3 regions of the Solwaraspora sp. WMMB335 genome follow, and region 2 is predicted to be linked to each of the others. Evidence: riboswitches for the same ligand, from Rfam matches in the RefSeq annotation. Region 2 holds a riboswitch; each other region holds the start of a gene.

Region 1 (5,656 bases), 7.4 Mb from region 2:
GACCCCGGCTGCCCGCCGGCGAGACCCGGATCGGCGGCTTCGGCGGGCCGGTCGGACTCGCCCGCTGGCTGCGTGCCGAGCGGATCGACACGGTGGTCGACGCCACCCACCCGTTCGCTACCCGGATCTCCGCGTCCGCGCTCACCGCCTGCGCCGACGTGGCGGTGCCGCTGCTGGTGCTGCGCCGTCCCGGCTGGCTCGCCGGGCCGGGCGACGACTGGCACCGGGTGGCGGACCTGGCCACCGCCGCGGCGGCCCTGCCCGGGCTGGGTCGGCGGGTGATGCTGACCACCGGCCGGCAGAGCCTGGCCGCCTTCGCTCACCTGGACGGGCTGTTCTTCCTGATCCGCACGATCGACCCGGCGGCGGCGCCACTGCCGGCCGACCGGGTGCTGCTGCTGGACCGGGGACCGTACACCGTCGACGGCGAGCTGGCCCTGCTGCGCACGCACCGCATCGACGTCCTGGTCACCAAGGACAGCGGCGGGCGGCAGACGGCGGCGAAGTTGGTCGCCGCCCGCCGGCTGGGTCTGCCGGTGCTGATGGTCGACCGGTCGCCGGCGCCCACCTCGGTCGCCACGGTCGCCACCGAGGAGGCCGCGCTCCACTGGCTCGCCCGGCTCAGAGCGGGTAGCGCCGTGGAGTGAACACCGTCGGCGGGCCGCCGTTTGCACCCGGCACCATCGTGGTCGTCGACGAACCGACGATCAGCAGCGTACGCATGTCGACCCGGGCCGGATCGAGTTTCGCCAACTCCACCACGTCCAGCCGCTCGGCGGGGCCGCCGACGTCGCGGCCGACGACCACCGGAGTGTGCGCCGCCCGGTGTTCCAACAGCAGCTCCCGTGCCTTGGCCAGCTGCCAGGTCCGGGTACGCGACGCCGGGTTGTAGATGGCGATGACCAGATCGGCCCGGGCCGCGGCGAGCAGCCGCCGCTCGATCACCGGCCACGGCTTGAGCCGGTCCGACAGGGACAGCACGCAGTGGTCGTGCCCGAGCGGCGCCCCGGCCCGGCTGGCCACCGCCTGCGCGGCGGTCACCCCGGGCAGCACCCGCACCGGCACGTGCCGCCACCGCGGTTCGGTCGCGGCCTCCAGCACGGCGGTGGCCATCGCGAACACCCCCGGATCGCCGGACGAGACCACCGCCACCCGGGCGCCGGCGGCGGCCAGGTCCAGGGCGTGGGCGGCCCGTTGCGCCTCGGCCCGGTTGTCGGACGGGTGCCGCCGCTGCCTCGGATTGGGTGCCACCCGGTCCAGGTACGGGCCGTACCCGACCAGGTCGTCGGCGGCGGCGAGCGCGGCCTGCGCCTGCGGGGTGAGCCAGTCCCGGCCGGCCGGACCGAGCCCGACGAGCACCACCTGACCCGGGCCACGCGGGTCATGGCGCGCGGCCGGCACCGGTGCCGGTGCCGTACCGATCCGGCTGGCCAGCAGCGCCAGGGAGAAGTACGGCACGGTGTCGGGTACCACCCCGGCGAGCGGCGCGACCCGTTCGGCTCCCGTGCTGGCCCGTTCCACGTACCAGGCGTCGTCGAGGCGCCCGGCGGCGGCGAGCGCGTCACGCACGGCCGGAAAGGTGCGGCCGAGCTTGAGTACGACGGCCGCGTCGGTGTCGGCGAGCCGGCGGGACAGCTGGTCGGCGGGCAGCGTGCCGGGCAGCACGGTGAGCACCTCGTCGGCCTCGACCAGCGGCCGGCCCAGCGCGGCGGCGGCACCGCTCATGGACGTGACCCCGGGCACCACCTCGGTCGGGTAGCGGTCGGCGAGCCGCTTGTGCAGGTGCATGTAGGAGCCGTAGAAGAGCGGGTCGCCCTCGGCGAGCACCACCACCGACCGGCCGGCGTCGAGGTGGGCGGCGAGCCGGGCCGCGCAGTCGGCGTAGAACTGCTCCATCACCGGTCGGTAGCCCTCGTCGCCGGGGACCGGTTCGGTGGTCACCGGGTAGATCAGCGGCTCTTCGACCTGCCCGGCCCGCAGGTACGGTTCGGCGATCGTACGGGCGACGCTGCGACCGTGCCGGGCGCTGTGGTAGACGACGACGTCGGCTTCGGTGATCAGCCGGGCGGCCTTGACCGTGACGAGTTCCGGATCGCCCGGACCGACGCCGACGCCGTACAGCCGCCCGGTGCCGGGCGCCGCTGTGCTCGTCGCCGCTGTGTTCACCGCCGCCCCCGTCCCTCGTCGTCGCTGGCGATCGCGTTGACCGCGGCCGCCGCCAGCGCGCTACCGCCGCGCCGCCCACGCACCACCAGATGGTCGAGTCCGCTGGGATGCCCGGCGAGCGCCTGCTTGGACTCGGCGGCGCCGATGAAGCCGACCGGCAGGCCGAGCACCGCGGCCGGCCGCCCCGCCCCGGCCTCAATCAGTTCGAGCAGGCGGAACAGCGCGGTCGGCGCGTTGCCGACCGCGACGACCGCACCGGTCAGCCGCTCGCCCCACAGGTCCACGGCGGCGGCGCTGCGGGTGGTGCCCAGCCGCCGGGCGAGTTCGGGCACCCGGGGGTCGGCGAGCGTGCACAGCACCGGATTGTTGGCCGGCAACCGGTGGCGGATGATGCCGGCCGCGACCATGTTGGCGTCGCAGAGCACCGGGGCGCCGGCGGCCAACGCGGTCCGGGCCGCGTGCACCACCGCCGGAGAGAAGACCAGGTCGTCCACGAGATCCACCATCCCGCAGGCGTGGATCATACGGACCGCGACCCCGGCCTGTTCGGTGGAGAAGCGGGACAGGTCGGCTTCGGCCCGGATGGTGGCGAACGAGCGCCGGTAGATCTCCGCGCCGTCGCGGAGGTAGTCCGTCACGGCGCCTCCCGGGCGGTATGCACGGCGGCGATCAGACCGGCCCCCGGTGCGGTCCGCGCCACGGGCCGACCAGGTGTCGTGACCTGGTAGCCGTCGCCGGTGGCGAGGACCCGCACCACCGCACCGCCGGGAGTACCGCAACCGCGTTCACAGCCGATCCAGTGCACCGGCAGCCGGCCGGCGTGCCCGGCCGGTGCCGCGGGCCCGACCGGTGCCGCGTGCACGGCCGTGGCGTCGGCCCGTACGTCGGCCCGCGAGCGGGCGCAGCCCGGCCGGCCGGCGCAGCAGGTGACGCCGAGCCAGGGCGAGTCGGGTTCGGTGACCAGACCGGCCGCGTCGAGCCGCCGCGCCCAGCCGGTGGCGTCGGCGACCCGGGGCAGCACCACCGCGCGCCACGGGGTCAGCCGCAGGTCACCGTGGCCAGCACCACCATTGTCGCCAGCGGCGGCGGCCAGCAGCTCGGCCTGTTCGACGCGCAGCCGGCCCAGCGGCACGACCACGGCCAGCCCGTAGCCGCCGTCGGGCCGGGCCAGAACGCCGGCCGCGGCCCTGGCCGACATGTCGGTCGACCGTCCCGGTCCGGACCGGTGACGCTGGCGCTGGTCCGAACCGGTCGGGCGGGCCGCCGGATGGGCGGCGAGGCGGGTGCCGACCCGGCGCAGCACGGGCTCCGCCAGGTCGGCCAGCCGCCAAGCGGCCACGTCGCTGCCGTCCTGGCTGCCGACCTGTTCGTCGAGGAAGGCGTTCGCGGCGGCGACGGCCAGCGCAACCGCAGTGTCCCGACCGGTCCGTACGCCGTGGTCGGCACCGGCCAACAGGACGGTGACCTGCCCTGACTCGTCGGGCAGCAGGGCGATGTCGGGTCGGGCGGCGGCGGTGTCGCCGCGTCCGTCGTCCACGGCGAACAGAAACCGCCCGGACAGCCGGGCGAGCCGCGGATCGGCACAGACCGCCGCGTCGAGGGCGCGCACCTGTGCCGGTACGTCCCACACGGAAACCGCGTCGACGCCGCACAGCGGGGAGCCGACGATGTTACGGACCCGTTCGTGGCTGACCGACGGCAGCAGGCCGGCCGCGGTCAGCCGGGGGACGAGCAGCCGCGCGGCATCGGCGGACAGGCCACGCAGCTGTACGTTGGCCCGGCTGGTCAGCTCCAGGTACCCGGCGCCGGTGCTGCCGGCGGCCTCGGTGAGTGCGGTGAGCTGGGCGGCGGTCAGCAGCCCGCCGGGGCAGCGGATCCGGGCCAGTGCCCCGTCGGCGGCCTGGTGCAGTTGCAGCGCGCCGGGGCAGGCGTCCGGTCCGCTGCGGCCCGGTCCGACGGCGAGGTCGCGGCGCGACGGCGGTGACGGTGGCACGCGGCGGATACTACGGGCCGCCCGGGGTGACGACGCCGTCACGGCGGTCAGATCACATCTTGACGCCGCGTCGGTGAGTCAGGACAGTGGTCGGTAGCCATGTGCGGCGGCGAGTGGAGGAAGCCGGTGTGAGTCCGGCGCGGTCCCGCCACTGTCACCGAGAAGCGGACCCCATCCACGGCCACGGCCCGCGATCATGCGGGCGGGAAGGCCGGGGCGAGCGTCGATCCGGGAGCCAGGAGACTCCGGCCGCCACGACCGACGACCCGGGGCGCGGACCCCGAGGGAGGACCGGGCGTCCGATGATGCTTTTGCTGTCCACTTCGGATACCGACTTGCTGAGTGGGCGGGCCAGCGGCGCCGATTGGCGACTGGCCAACCCCGCCCGGCTCGATCTCGACGACCTGCCCGGCCTGCTCTGCGGCGTCGGCCTCGTCGTGGTCCGGCTGCTCGGCGGGCGGCGGGCCTTCGCCGAGGGCCTGGACACGTTGCTCGCCGGGCCGACACCGGTGGTGGTGCTCAGCGGCGAGCAGGCACCGGACGCCGCGCTGATGGAGCTGTCCACCGTCCCGGCCGGCGTCGCCGCCGAGGCGCACGCCTACCTGGCCCACGGCGGTCCGGCCAACCTGGCCGAGCTGCACCGTTTTCTGTCCGACACGGTCCTGCTCACCGGGCACGGCTTCGCCGCACCGGCTCCGGCTCCGGCCTGGGGCGTGCTGCAGCGGCCCGCGGCAGCCGCCGACGCGGAACGCCCGACCGTCGCGGTGCTCTACTACCGGGCACACCATCTGGCCGGCAACACCGGGTTCGTCGAGGCACTGTGCACCGCGATCGAGCAGGCCGGTGCCCACGCGCTGCCCGTCTACTGCGCCTCGCTGCGGACTCCCGATCCGGAGCTGCTGACCACGCTACGTCGCGCCGACGCGCTGGTCGTCACGGTCCTCGCGGCCGGCGGGACCCGCCCGGCGAGCGCCGGTGCCGGCGGTGACGACGACGCCTGGGACGTCGGCGCGCTCGCCGAGCTGGACGTGCCGATCCTGCAGGGTCTGTGCCTGACCGGCTCCCGGGCCGGCTGGGCGGCCACCGACGAGGGGCTGTCCCCGCTGGACGCGGCGACCCAGGTCGCCATCCCCGAATTCGACGGACGGCTGATCACCGTGCCGTTCTCGTTCAAGGAGATCGACGCCGACGGGCTGTCGGTCTATGTCGCCGACCCGGAGCGGGCCGCCCGGGTGGCCGGCGTCGCGGTCCGGCACGCCACGCTGCGCCACGTCCCGCCAGCGGCCAAGCGGATCGCGGTGCTGCTGTCGGCGTACCCGACCAAGCACGCCCGGATCGGCAACGCGGTCGGGTTGGACACTCCGGCCAGCGTGCTCGCGCTGCTGCGGACACTGCGCGACGACGGCTACGACGTCGGCCCGACCGATGGCCCGCACGCTCTGCCGGGGCTGGTCGACGGCGACAGCGACGCGCTGATGCACGCACTGATCGCCGCCG
Region 2 (5,656 bases):
TCGTGACTGCGCCCAACGTGCCCGGCCCCCCGCAGCCGGCCGATTGGTCATCGATGAGAACCGGCGTACGGTCATTCCCTACGCCGTGGACCGGCGATAGCCGATCATCCGGCCCCTGCCCGATTCGCGTGGCGGCGCCTGTCGACGGCAACAGGCCGGAAACAGGTCCCGGTCGACGGGCGCTATCCTGGCTCCGCAGCCGGTCCGCCGTGGCATTCAGGCATGGCGGCGTGAGAGGGAGGGGCGGGTTGGCGATCGGCGGTGCCACCATGTACGCGGCCGCGCCCGATCACTCGCGCCTTCTGCCGAGTCGCCACCGCTCGCGGAAGGGACTGAGGTGAACCCGTCACCGACCGACCGGAATCCGGAGTCCACGGCTGACCAGGTGGTGCCGGTGGCCGACTACGAGCGCCTCACCGCCGCTCGACGTCAACTCGGCGCGCGTGGAGCCCGGCTCCGCGGCCTGACGCACCAGGCACGGGTGCTGACCGGGCTGGTCGCGGAGATCGAGCAGGTTCTCGCCGAGACGCCGGCCCGCTACGCGTCGTCCGGAGCTACCGATAGACGGATCAGTGGCCCGGTGCGTTCTTCGCCCTCTCCGGCGACGCGGCGAACCACGCCGCCTCAACCGACGCCGTGATCTCCCACCGTGCCGACGGTGAACGACGATATCACCGACGACACTGCGGAGCTGGCACCAGCGGTACGGGCTCGGACCCAGCGGTCATCAGGCCGGCCGGCACCGCCGCTACACCTCACACGACGTCGCCGTGCTGACGCTGATGGCCCGGTTGACCGCGCATGGCCTGCCCGCTGCGGAGGCCGCGCAGCGGGCCCGCCGGGAAGCGGCCATCCCCTCGGTCGAACATCCACGTGGCGACCGCAGTACCCACACCGTGGCCCGCGGGCTCGCCCGGGCCGCCCGCCGCCTGGACGTGTTGAGCGTACGAGAGGCACTGATCCTGTCGGTCAGCACCTATGGGGTGTTGCACACCTGGCACACCCTGGTCGGTCCGGCCTTCACCCAGATCAGCCGTGCCCGGTACAGCGAGCCGCGCAAGACGCTCGCCCGCCGCGTTCTCGCCCGCTGCCTGACCGAGACCTTCGCCATGGTGCCTCGGCCACCAGCCGGTTCCCCGGTGCGGGTTCTGCTCGTCGCCGTCGACCATCGGCGCGACACCGTGGCTCTCGACGCCTTGGCCGCCGCCGTCGTGGTGTGGAGTCACGCCTGGAGTCCAGGCGTCTGCGACCTGCTCACGGCGCTCACCGGCACGCCGGGCTGGCGGCCGACGATCATCGCTGGCGGACAGGGCTGGCCACCGCACGGCGGCCCATCGCCGACGCCGACGGTGGCCTGCCGCAACCTCGCCTCCGCCGTGGCTACCGTCGCCAGGCTCGCCGGCGATCGCGCGGGCTGAGCGGACCGCCGGACGGACCCCGGCCACAGCGGGGCCCGTCCGGCGCGGCATCGTCAGCGTTCACGTACCTCGGCTGCGGCCGCGACGAGGTGCCGCAGCGACGCCTCGACCTCGGAGTAGCCGCGGGTCTTGAGACCGCAGTCCGGATTGACCCACAACCGTCGGGCCGGGACCGCCGCGACGGCGCGGCGCAGCGCCTCGACCACCTCGTCGTGCGGGGGCACCCGTGGCGAATGGATGTCCCACACCCCGGGGCCGACCCCACGGCGGTACCCGATCGCGGCGAGATCGTCGAGGACCTCCATTTTCGAGCGGGACGCCTCGATGCTGGTCACATCGGCGTCGAGGGCGTCGATCGCGGTGATCACCTCGGCGAACTCGGAGTAGCACAGGTGGGTGTGGATCTGCGTGTCTTCGGCTACCCCGCTGGTGGCCAGGCGGAACGCTGCCACGGCCCAGTCCAGGTACGCCTTCTGGTCGATCTTGCGTAGCGGTAGGGTCTCCCGCAGCGCGGGTTCGTCGACCTGGATGACCGTGATTCCGGCGGCTTCCAGGTCGTGGCACTCGTCGCGAAGGGCGAGCGCGACCTGGTCGGCGGTGTCCGCGAGAGGCTGGTCGACGCGGACGAACGACCAGGCCAGAATGGTGACCGGGCCGGTGAGCATACCCTTGACGGGCCTGCTGGTCAGCGACTGGGCGTAGGTGGACCAGTCGACCGTCATCGGTGCCTTGCGGGCCACGTCACCGTAGATGATCGGCGGGCGCACGCAGCGGGAACCGTACGACTGCACCCAGCCGTGCTCGGTGGCGGCGAACCCGTCGAGTTGCTCGCCGAAGTACTGGACCATGTCGTTGCGTTCCGGCTCGCCGTGCACGAGCACGTCCAGGCCCAGCTGCTCCTGCAGGCGGATGACGTGCGCGACCTCGTCGCGCATCCGTTGGACGTAGCCGGCCTCGTCGAGGGTGCCGGCCCGGTACGCGGCGCGGGCCTTGCGCAGCTCGACGGTCTGCGGGAACGAACCGATCGTGGTGGTCGGCAGCTCCGGCAGCCCTAACCGCTCCTGCTGCCGGGCCGACCGCGACGGGTAGTCGCCGCGCTGGCGGTCGATGGGACGCAGCGCCGCGAGGCGTTCGCGTACGCCGTCGTGTCGCCACCGCGCCGGCGCGGTGGGCAGCGGCGCGGGCAGCTGTGTGGTGCCGTCGCGGAGCGCGCGGCCGAGCAGGACGACCTCGTCCACCTTCTGCCGGGCGAACGCGAGCCGCCCATGCAGCTCGGGATCGAGTCGGGTCTCGACGGACAGGTCGACCGGAACGTGCAGCAGCGAGCAGGACGTCGACACCGCGACGTGGTCGGCCAGCCCGGAGACGGTCGCTCCGGTCGCCACCGCGGTGCGCAGATCGGTACGCCAGATGTTGTGTCCGTCGACCAGCCCGGCGACGACGGTCCTGCCGCGCAGCGGGCCGGCGGCGGCGAGCCGGTTGAGGTTGCCCGGCCCCGCGACGAGATCGAGCCCGATCGCCTCGATCGGGGTGTCCAGCAGGGCGGGCAGGACGTCGCCGAGTTCGCCGAAGTAGGTGGCGACGAAGATCTGCGGCCGCTTCGAGACCCCACCGAGCCGGGTGTACGCTCGGCGCAGGGCGTCGATCTCGCTCGGGCTGCGGTCGGCGACGTAGCCGGGCTCGTCCAGTTGCACCCAGGCAACACCCGCGTCGGCCAGCGCGGCGAGGATCTCGGCGTACGTCTCGACCAGGTCGTCGAGGCGGGCGAACGGATCGTCGCCCTTGGCCAGCAGCAGGAAGGTGGCCGGCCCGACCAGCACCGGTCGCGTGGTGACGCCCAGATCGAGGGCTTCGGCGTACTCACGTAGCGGCTTCGCCGGGTTGGCCGAAAAGGTGGTGCCCGGCACGATTTCCGGTACCAGGTAGTGGTAGTTGGTGTCGAACCACTTCGTCAGTTCCAACGCGGGCTCGGTGTCGACGCCGCGGGCCATGGCGAAGTACGTGTCCAGCTCGGACAGACCGAGGCGGGTGAACCGGTCGGGGACCGCGCCGACGGCGACGGCGGTGTCAAGGACCTGGTCGTAGTAGGAGAACGTGTTCGACGGAATGGCGTCGAGCCGGGCGTTGCGCAGGATCTGCCAGACCTCGGCGCGCAGCGCGGCGGCCGTGGCCTCCAGCGTGTCGGCGTCGACGGTACCGGCCCAGTAGGCCTCGACGGCCTTCTTCAGCTCGCGGTTGGCGCCGATGCGCGGGTACCCGAGCACGGTGCTCTGACCGAATGCGGTACTCACCACAGAGTCCTTCCCTCGAAGTGCCCGGCGGGCAGGGGAAGGCGGGAGGAAGACAGGCGATGCCGCTGGCTTCCGCCCTGGTCCTCCCGAGAGACCGCCGGCGGCGCACGCCGGGCGGTGTGCGCAGCGCTGGCAGGTCTTCGGACTCGTGGGCGTGACACAGGTCGCCTACTGGCCGTCGCTTCCCAGACCTCGCGGTCCAGTGCTTCGTTGACGGCGGTCGTTCCCACTCACCGCTGCGGGGCAGTCCCGGTCTCGCACCGGGTTCCCTCTTACGACGTCCCTGCCCTGATGGGGCGGGACGAACCAGCACCACCCGCCATCGTACGGGCCCGACCCCCGGATTCGGGCGAGGGCGTCCGAGGTACGGGACAGCCGATCAGAAGTCGTCGTCGAAGCTGACCGAGCCGGTCACCCCGACCTGGTACGCCGAGACCCGTCGCTCGAAGAAGTTCGACAACTCCTGCACGTCCTGCAGCTCCATGAAGGCGAACGGGTTCTTTGACCCGTACACCGGCTCGATGCCGAGCACGGCCAGCCGCCGGTCCGCGACGTGCTGTAGGTACTCCCGCATGTCGGCCAGCGACATCCCGGAGACGCCCTGCTCGAGCAGATCCGCGGCGAACTGGACCTCGCATTCGACCGCCTCGGCGAGCATCTGCGTGACCTGCCGTTCCATCTCGGCGTCGAACAGGTCCGGTTCTTCGCGGCGTACCGTGTCGACCACGTCGAAGGCGAACGCCATGTGCATCGACTCGTCGCGGAACACCCAGTTGGTGCCCGACGCGAGTCCGTGCAGCAGCCCTCGTGAACGCAGGAAGTACACGTACGCGAACGCGCCGTAGAAGAACAGCCCTTCGATACAGGCGGCGAAGCAGATCAGGTTGAGCAGGAACGCCCGCCGGTCGTCGCGGGTGCGCAGCTCCCGCAGCTCGAAGATCGAGTCGATCCACTTGAAGCAGAACTCGGCCTTGCGGGCGATCGAGGGAATGTTCTCCACTGCGGCGAACGCGGCGAAACGCTCCTTTTCGTCCGGCACGTAGGTGTCGAGCAGGTTCAGGTAGAACTGAACGTGCACCGCCTCCTCGAACAGTTGCCGGGACAGGTAGAGCCGGCCCTCCGGGGAGTTGACGTGCTGGTAGAGGTTGAGCACCAGGTTGTTGGCGACGATGGTGTCACCGGTGGCGAAGAACGCCACGAGCCGGGAGACCAGGTGCTGTTCCGCCGGCGTCAGCTTGGCCAGATCGGCCAGGTCGGAGTGCAGGTCCACCTCCTCGACGGTCCAGGTGTTCTTGATCGCGTCGCGGAACCGGTCGAAGAACTGCGGGTAGCGCATCGGTCGCAGGGTCAGATCCATGCCGGGGTCGAGCAGCAGGTGCCGGGTACCCGCGCTGGCGCTGGTGGTCGTGCCGGCTTCGGAAACGGTGGTCACTGGCAGGCCTCACAACTTTCGGGGTTTTCCAGGGAACAGGCCAACGCCTCATCGGCACGTACCGGGAGTTCGTCACGTACCGAGATGTCGTCACGTACCGAGACGATCGGCGTGACCGCCGGCGCGACGGAGACGGTGGCCTGCTGGATCCGGGTCGCCGGGCGCGACCGCAGGTAGTAGGTGGTCTTCAGCCCGGACTTCCAGGCGTACAGGTACATCGACGACAGCTTGCCGATGGTCGGGGCGCTGATGAACAGGTTCAATGACTGGGACTGGTCGACGTACGGCGCGCGGGCGGCGGCCAGGTCGATCAGCGCCCGCTGCGGAAGCTCCCACGCGGTGCGGAACAGCGCCCGTACCTCGGCGGGCAGCTCCGCGATGTCCTGCACCGACCCCTCGGCGCGCTTGATCTGTTCGCGGATCGAGGCCGTCCACAACCCGTGCGCCTTCAGCTCCCGGACCAGGTAGGTGTTGATCTGGAGGAACTCGCCGGACATGGTCTCGCGCTTGAACAG
Region 3 (5,656 bases), 3.1 Mb from region 2:
TCGAACACCCCCTCCGGGATGACCGCCGACGAGTACAACACCTTCGCGACCCTCGGCGGACAGATGGCGGCGACCAACGGCTACACCCCGCAACAGGCCTCCGACCTGTACATCACCGACGGCAGCAGTATCGACTGGATGTGGGGTGTGCACGACATCTGGGCGTACACGTTCGAGATGTACCCCGGCTCGTCCGGCGGTGGCGGTTTCTACCCGCCCGACGAGGTGATCCCGGCCCAGACCGCCCGCAACCGGGAAGCGGTGCTGATGCTCAGCGAGTACGCCGACTGCCCGTACCGGGTGATCGGCAAGGAGGGCCAGTACTGCGGCGGTGGCGGCCCCGTCGACCCGCCCGGCACCACCGTCTGGGCGGACACCTTCGAGACCGCGACCGGGTGGACCACCAACCCCAGCGGCACGGACACCGCCAGCACCGGGCAGTGGGAGCGCGGCGTCGCGCAGGCCACCAGCTCCGGCGGGGCGTTGCAGCTGACCGCGTACCAGGGCAGCAACAGCCTGGTCACCGGGGCGGCGGCAGGCTCCTCGGCCGGGTCGTACGACATCGACGGTGGCTCCACCAGTGCCCGCTCGCCGGCGATCGCGCTGCCGTCCAGCGGCACCCTGACCCTGTCCCTGGCCTGGTACCTGGCCCATCTGAACAACTCGTCGTCGGCGGACTACTTCCGGGTCAGCGTGGTGCACAGCGGTGGCACGACCACCCTGCTCAACCAGGCCGGTGCGGCCAGCAACCGGTACGGCTCCTGGTCGACCGGCAGCTACAACCTGACCCCGTACGCCGGGCAGTCGGTGCGCATCCTGGTCGAGGCGGCGGACGCTTCCACCGCCAGCCTCGTCGAGGCCGCCATCGACGACGTACTGATCACCAGCTCCTGACCTGACACTCAGGTCCGATCAACGCGGGCCGCCGTGCGACGCAGCTCACCGTACGGCGGCCCGCCCACCTGCCCGTCTGCCTGCCCGTCTGCCCGCCCACCGGCCCGCGTTGTCGCAGGTCGGTGCGGGTGAGTTACCGTGCTGACGATCACCTGTGCAGCGAAGCCGGTGCGATTCCGGCACTGTCCCGCAACTGTGAGCCTCGACAGGTCCGTGCTCCGGTCGCCGAGGCGAGTCAGGTCGCCTGCCGCGTGGTCGCGAGAACCAGCGCTCTCGAGGAAGGGCGCCTCGCCACCTGGCCGGAGCGCGGCGCGCCCGACCTGTCGGCGAAGCACCAGACCTCGACCGACAGGAGGCCCAGATGAACCGACCCGTAGCGGTACGGGCGACCGTGCTGCGCGCCACGACGGCCGCCGCTGCCGTGATCCTGACCGTGGCCGGCTGCGCGACGTCCGAGCCGGACGCGCCGTCGGCGGCCGGCAGCCCGAGCAGCGGTGCCGGCTTTCCGGTGACGGTCGGCGAGCTGACCCTGGACGAACGTCCGGAGCAGATCGTCGCGCTGTCGCCCACCGCGACCGAGATGCTCTTCGCGATCGGTGCCGGTGACCAGGTGAGCGCGGTCGACGACAACTCGAACCACCCGCCCGAGGCACCGATCACCGACCTGTCCGGATTCACCCCGAACGCGGAGGCGATCGCCAGCTACGACCCCGATCTGGTGGTGCTCTCCGGGGACACCAACGGGGTGGTCGCCGGGCTGTCCCGGCTGGACATCCCGGTCTACCTGGCCGAGGCGGCGGTGACGCTGGACGACACGTACCGCCAGATCACCGAGTTGGGCACGCTGACCGGGCACGTCGACACGGCGGCCGACCTGGTCACGACCATGCGGGCGGACATCGACAAACTGGTCGCCGACGCGCCGACGACGGCCGAGCCGCTGACCTACTACTACGAACTGGACCCGACGTTCTACTCGGTGACCAGCAAGACCTTCATCGGGTCACTGTTCAGCCTGGTCGGCCTGGAGAACATCGCCGACCCGGCGGACGCCGATGACCAGTCCGGTGGCTACCCGCAGTTGTCCGCCGAGTCGGTGATCGCCGCCGATCCGGACCTGATCTTCCTGGCCGACACGAAGTGCTGTCAGCAGGACGCCGAAGCGGTGGCGCAACGGGCCGGCTGGTCGACCATCAGCGCGGTGCGGGCCGGCCAGGTGGTCGAGCTCGACGACGACATCGCCTCCCGGTGGGGGCCCCGCGTCGTCGACCTGGTCCGGTCCATCGTCGACGCGGTTGCCGCGGCGACCTCCTGAAGTGTCGATCGACGCGGGCGGCGGGGTCGTGCCCCGTCGCCGGCCGGGCCTGACCGCCGGTTGGTTCGCGGCGGCGCTGCTGGTCGCCGGACTGGCCGTGCTGGCCGGCCTCGCCTTCGGCCCGGCCAGCCTGCCGCCGCTGCGGGTCGCCGTCGAGCTGGTCGACCTGTTGCCCGGCGTGCACGTCGACAGCGGGTTGACCGAACGCGAGGTGGCGATCGTGACGCAGCTGCGGCTGCCCCGGGTGGTGCTGGCGTCGCTGGTCGGCGGCATGCTGGCACTGGCCGGCGGCTGCTACCAGGGCGTGTTCCGCAATCCGCTGGCCGATCCGCACCTGCTCGGGGTAGCCGCCGGTGCCGGCCTGGCGGTGACCACGGTCATCGCCCTGCGGTCGGCGGGCGGTGTGCTGACCGGGCTGCCGGTGACCGTGCCGCTGGCGGCGTTCGTCGGGGCGCTCGGCGCCGTCGGGTTGACGTACCTGCTCGGTGCGGCCGGTGGCCGGGACCGGTCGCCGGCGACGCTGATCCTCGCCGGGGTGGCGGTGTCCGCCTTCCTCGCCGCCGGGCAGACGTACCTGCTGCAGCGCCACGTCGACACCATCCGCGAGGTCTACTCCTGGCTGCTCGGCCGGCTCGCCACCGACGGCTGGCACGAGGTACGACTGATCCTGCCGTACGCGGTGCTCTCCGCCGCCGTGGTGCTGGCCCACCGGCGTGAGCTGGACGTGCTGTCGGTGGGTGACGAGGAGGCGGCCAGCCTCGGCCTGCACCCGCAGCGCTCGCGGTACCTGCTGCTCGGCGCCGCGTCACTGGGCACCGCGGCGGCGGTGTCGGTGTCCGGGCTGATCGGGTTCATCGGGCTGATCGTGCCCCATCTGGTCCGGCTGGTCGTCGGGGCCAGCTATCGGGTCATCCTGCCGCTGGCGGTGCTCCTGGGCGGGGCGTTCCTGACCGCCGCCGACGTGATCGCCCGCACCGTGGCCGCGCCGGCAGAGATCCCGATCGGTGTGGTCACCGCCTTCTTCGGTGCCCCGTTCTTCGTGCTGGTGCTGCGTACCACCCGGCGAGCGGTGACGTTGTGAGGTCGGCTGATCCAGCTCCGGTGACCGCCCGGGGCCTCCGGGTACGACTCGGTGACACCACCGTGCTCGACGGAGTGGACCTCACCGTGGCTGCGGGCGAGTGGGTGGCCGTGATCGGCCCGAACGGGGCCGGCAAGTCGACCCTGCTGCGGACGACCGGCGGCCTGCTGCCCGCCATCGGCGGCACCCTCGACCTGTTCGGTACGCCGATCGACCGGCTCAGCCGGCGGGCTCGGGCCCGGCTGGTGGCTACCGTCGTGCAGTCGCCGGCGATCCCGGCCGGGATGTCGGTCGCCGAGTACGTGCTGCTTGGGCGCACCCCGTACATCCCGCCGTTGGGCCGGGAGTCGGCGGCGGACCTGGCGGTGGTGGCGCAGGTGCTGGACCGGCTGGCGCTGGGCACGTTCGCCGCACGGGAGCTGAGCACCCTGTCCGGCGGAGAGCGCCAGCGGGTGCTGCTGGCCCGGGCGCTGGCCCAGCAGGCACCGTTGCTGCTGCTGGACGAGCCGACCAGCGCCCTGGACATCGGTCACCAGCAGGAGGTGCTGGAGTTGGTCGACGAGTTGCGGCGCGACCGTGGGCTCAGCGTGCTGGCCACCATGCACGACCTGTCGGTGGCCGGCGAGTACGCCGACCGGCTGGTGCTGCTGGCCGACGGCCGGGCGGTCGCCGACGGCCGCCCGGAGCAGGTGCTCACCGAGGAGAATCTGGCCCGGTACTACCGGGCCCGGGTCCGGGTGCTGCCGGGCGAGCACGGCCCGCTGGTGGTGCCGGTACGCGATCGCGCCGGCCCGGCAGCGCCTTGCGGCCCGGCAGCGCCCGCCGGTCCCGAACGATCAGTCGCCGGCGATGCGGATGACCGAGAAGAAGGCGCCCTGCGGGTCGTTGAGCACGGCGAACCGGCCGTGCGGCAGATCGGTCGGAGGGACTGACACCGTGCCGCCGATCGCGCGGGCATGCGCGGCGGTGGCGTCGCAGTCGTTGACCGCGAAGTAGACCATCCAGTGTGCCGGCAGGTCGGCCGGCCAGTCGTCGCCGACCATCGGCATCATGCCGGCGACCGGCTGCTGCTCCACCAGCCACTCGGTATACATGATCGGCGGAAACGGGGTGTCGCGGTTCTCCCAGTCGAACACCGCGCCGTAGAACTCCTTGGCACCGTCCGGGTCGCGGGTGGTCAGCTCGTTCCAGCAGAGCGAACCCGGCACGTTGAACAACTCGGCGCCAGCCATCTCCAGCGGCTGCCAGGCCGCGAAGGTGGCGCCCCCGGGATCACTGAAGACGGCGGCCCGGCCGCGGTCGGCCACGTCGAACGGTGGCATCAGCACCGTCCCACCGGCCGATTCGACGAGTTTCGTGGTGGCCTGCACGTCCAGCGTGCCCAGATAGGTGGTCCACGTCGGTGGCTGGCCACCAGTGGAGACCGTTCCCGCCCCGGCGACCGGTTTGGCATCCTTGGTGAAGATCGTATAGCCCGCCGAGTCCGGATCGTCTGAGACCTCGGCGGTCCAGCCGAACAACTCACCGTAGAACCGGATCGCTGCGGGCAGGTCGGCAGTGCCGAGGTCGACCCAGGCGGGGACCCCGGCCGTGGCGACGGGCATGGTGGCCTCTCCTCCTGCGGGGTGGGCGGCACGTCGGCAAAGTCCCCGCAGCCCGCATCCTGGCACCACTGACCGACACTTCGGGCCGGAATCATGCCGGATGCCGTGGATAACCCGCTGAGCAGGGGTAATACAGCCGGGTGAGACAGTCGTACGAGACGCGGCCCGGCGACATCGACCGGGCGATCAACGACGACCACATCCTGCTCGATCGGCTGTTCCAGCAACTTGAGGCCGATCAGGGCGATCGGCGGATCCTCGCCGACCAGGTGGTGTACCGGCTGTCCATCCACCTGGCCGCCGAGGAGCAGGCCTTGGATCCGGTGTTCGAAGAGCCCGAGGTCGCCGACCAGTTCGCCGCCGCCGGCCAGCCGGCCGGCGAACTGACCGAACTGGTGCGGCGGGGTCGACACAACCGCCAGCGGATCAAGGAGGCGGCGGCTGAGATCGACCGCTCCAGACCCGGCAACCTCGACTTCGAAGAAGCACTCAGCCATCTGATCGCCGAGGTCCGGCGCCAGGCCACCGAGCAGGAAGGCACCCTGCTGCCGGCGCTGCGCGCGGCCGTGGGACCGGATCGGATGGCGCAGCTCGGTGCCCGGTTCACCGAGGCCAAGCACCGGGCACCGACCCACCCCCATCCGCAGGCGCCGAACAATCCCAGAAGCAGCCGGCTGCTGGGCGGCCCGGCCGGGCTGATCGACCGGCTCCGGGACCGCACCTCCGGGCGGCGCGGCTGGATCGCCACCGACGCGTCCGGGC

What was found. A riboswitch is a leader RNA that binds a small molecule or an ion and turns the genes downstream of it on or off. The one in region 2 is predicted to bind cobalamin.
Region 1: linked by a shared signal. The riboswitch ahead of cobN (cobaltochelatase subunit CobN) and the one ahead of metE (5-methyltetrahydropteroyltriglutamate--homocysteine S-methyltransferase) in region 2 are both predicted to bind cobalamin.
Region 3: linked by a shared signal. The riboswitch ahead of ACN27F_RS20415 (ABC transporter substrate-binding protein) and the one ahead of metE (5-methyltetrahydropteroyltriglutamate--homocysteine S-methyltransferase) in region 2 are both predicted to bind cobalamin.

Annotation. Positions count from the first base shown of each region.
Region 1 is NZ_JBMHMF010000001.1:467,594-473,249, forward strand. Features, by position in the region: gene ACN27F_RS02025 (cobalt-precorrin-6A reductase) at 1-647, shown strand, start outside; gene ACN27F_RS02030 (precorrin-2 C(20)-methyltransferase) at 622-2,166, opposite strand; gene ACN27F_RS02035 (precorrin-8X methylmutase) at 2,163-2,804, opposite strand; gene cobG (precorrin-3B synthase) at 2,801-4,159, opposite strand; cobalamin riboswitch at 4,277-4,404, shown strand; gene cobN (cobaltochelatase subunit CobN) at 4,462-5,656, shown strand, end outside.
Region 2 is NZ_JBMHMF010000001.1:7,821,355-7,827,010, forward strand. Features, by position in the region: gene ACN27F_RS33440 (short-chain fatty acyl-CoA regulator family protein) at 1-100, shown strand, start outside; gene ACN27F_RS33445 (hypothetical protein) at 338-640, shown strand; gene ACN27F_RS33450 (MerR family transcriptional regulator) at 669-1,418, shown strand; gene metE (5-methyltetrahydropteroyltriglutamate--homocysteine S-methyltransferase) at 1,472-3,709, opposite strand; cobalamin riboswitch at 3,824-4,035, opposite strand; gene ACN27F_RS33460 (ribonucleotide-diphosphate reductase subunit beta) at 4,089-5,066, opposite strand; gene ACN27F_RS33465 (ribonucleoside-diphosphate reductase subunit alpha) at 5,138-5,656, opposite strand, start outside.
Region 3 is NZ_JBMHMF010000001.1:4,722,483-4,728,138, forward strand. Features, by position in the region: gene ACN27F_RS20410 (M14 family metallopeptidase) at 1-894, shown strand, start outside; cobalamin riboswitch at 998-1,160, shown strand; gene ACN27F_RS20415 (ABC transporter substrate-binding protein) at 1,256-2,209, shown strand; gene ACN27F_RS20420 (FecCD family ABC transporter permease) at 2,211-3,290, shown strand; partial or broken gene ACN27F_RS20425 (ABC transporter ATP-binding protein) at 3,311-4,084, shown strand; gene ACN27F_RS20430 (VOC family protein) at 4,127-4,894, opposite strand; gene ACN27F_RS20435 (alpha/beta hydrolase fold domain-containing protein) at 5,035-5,656, shown strand, end outside.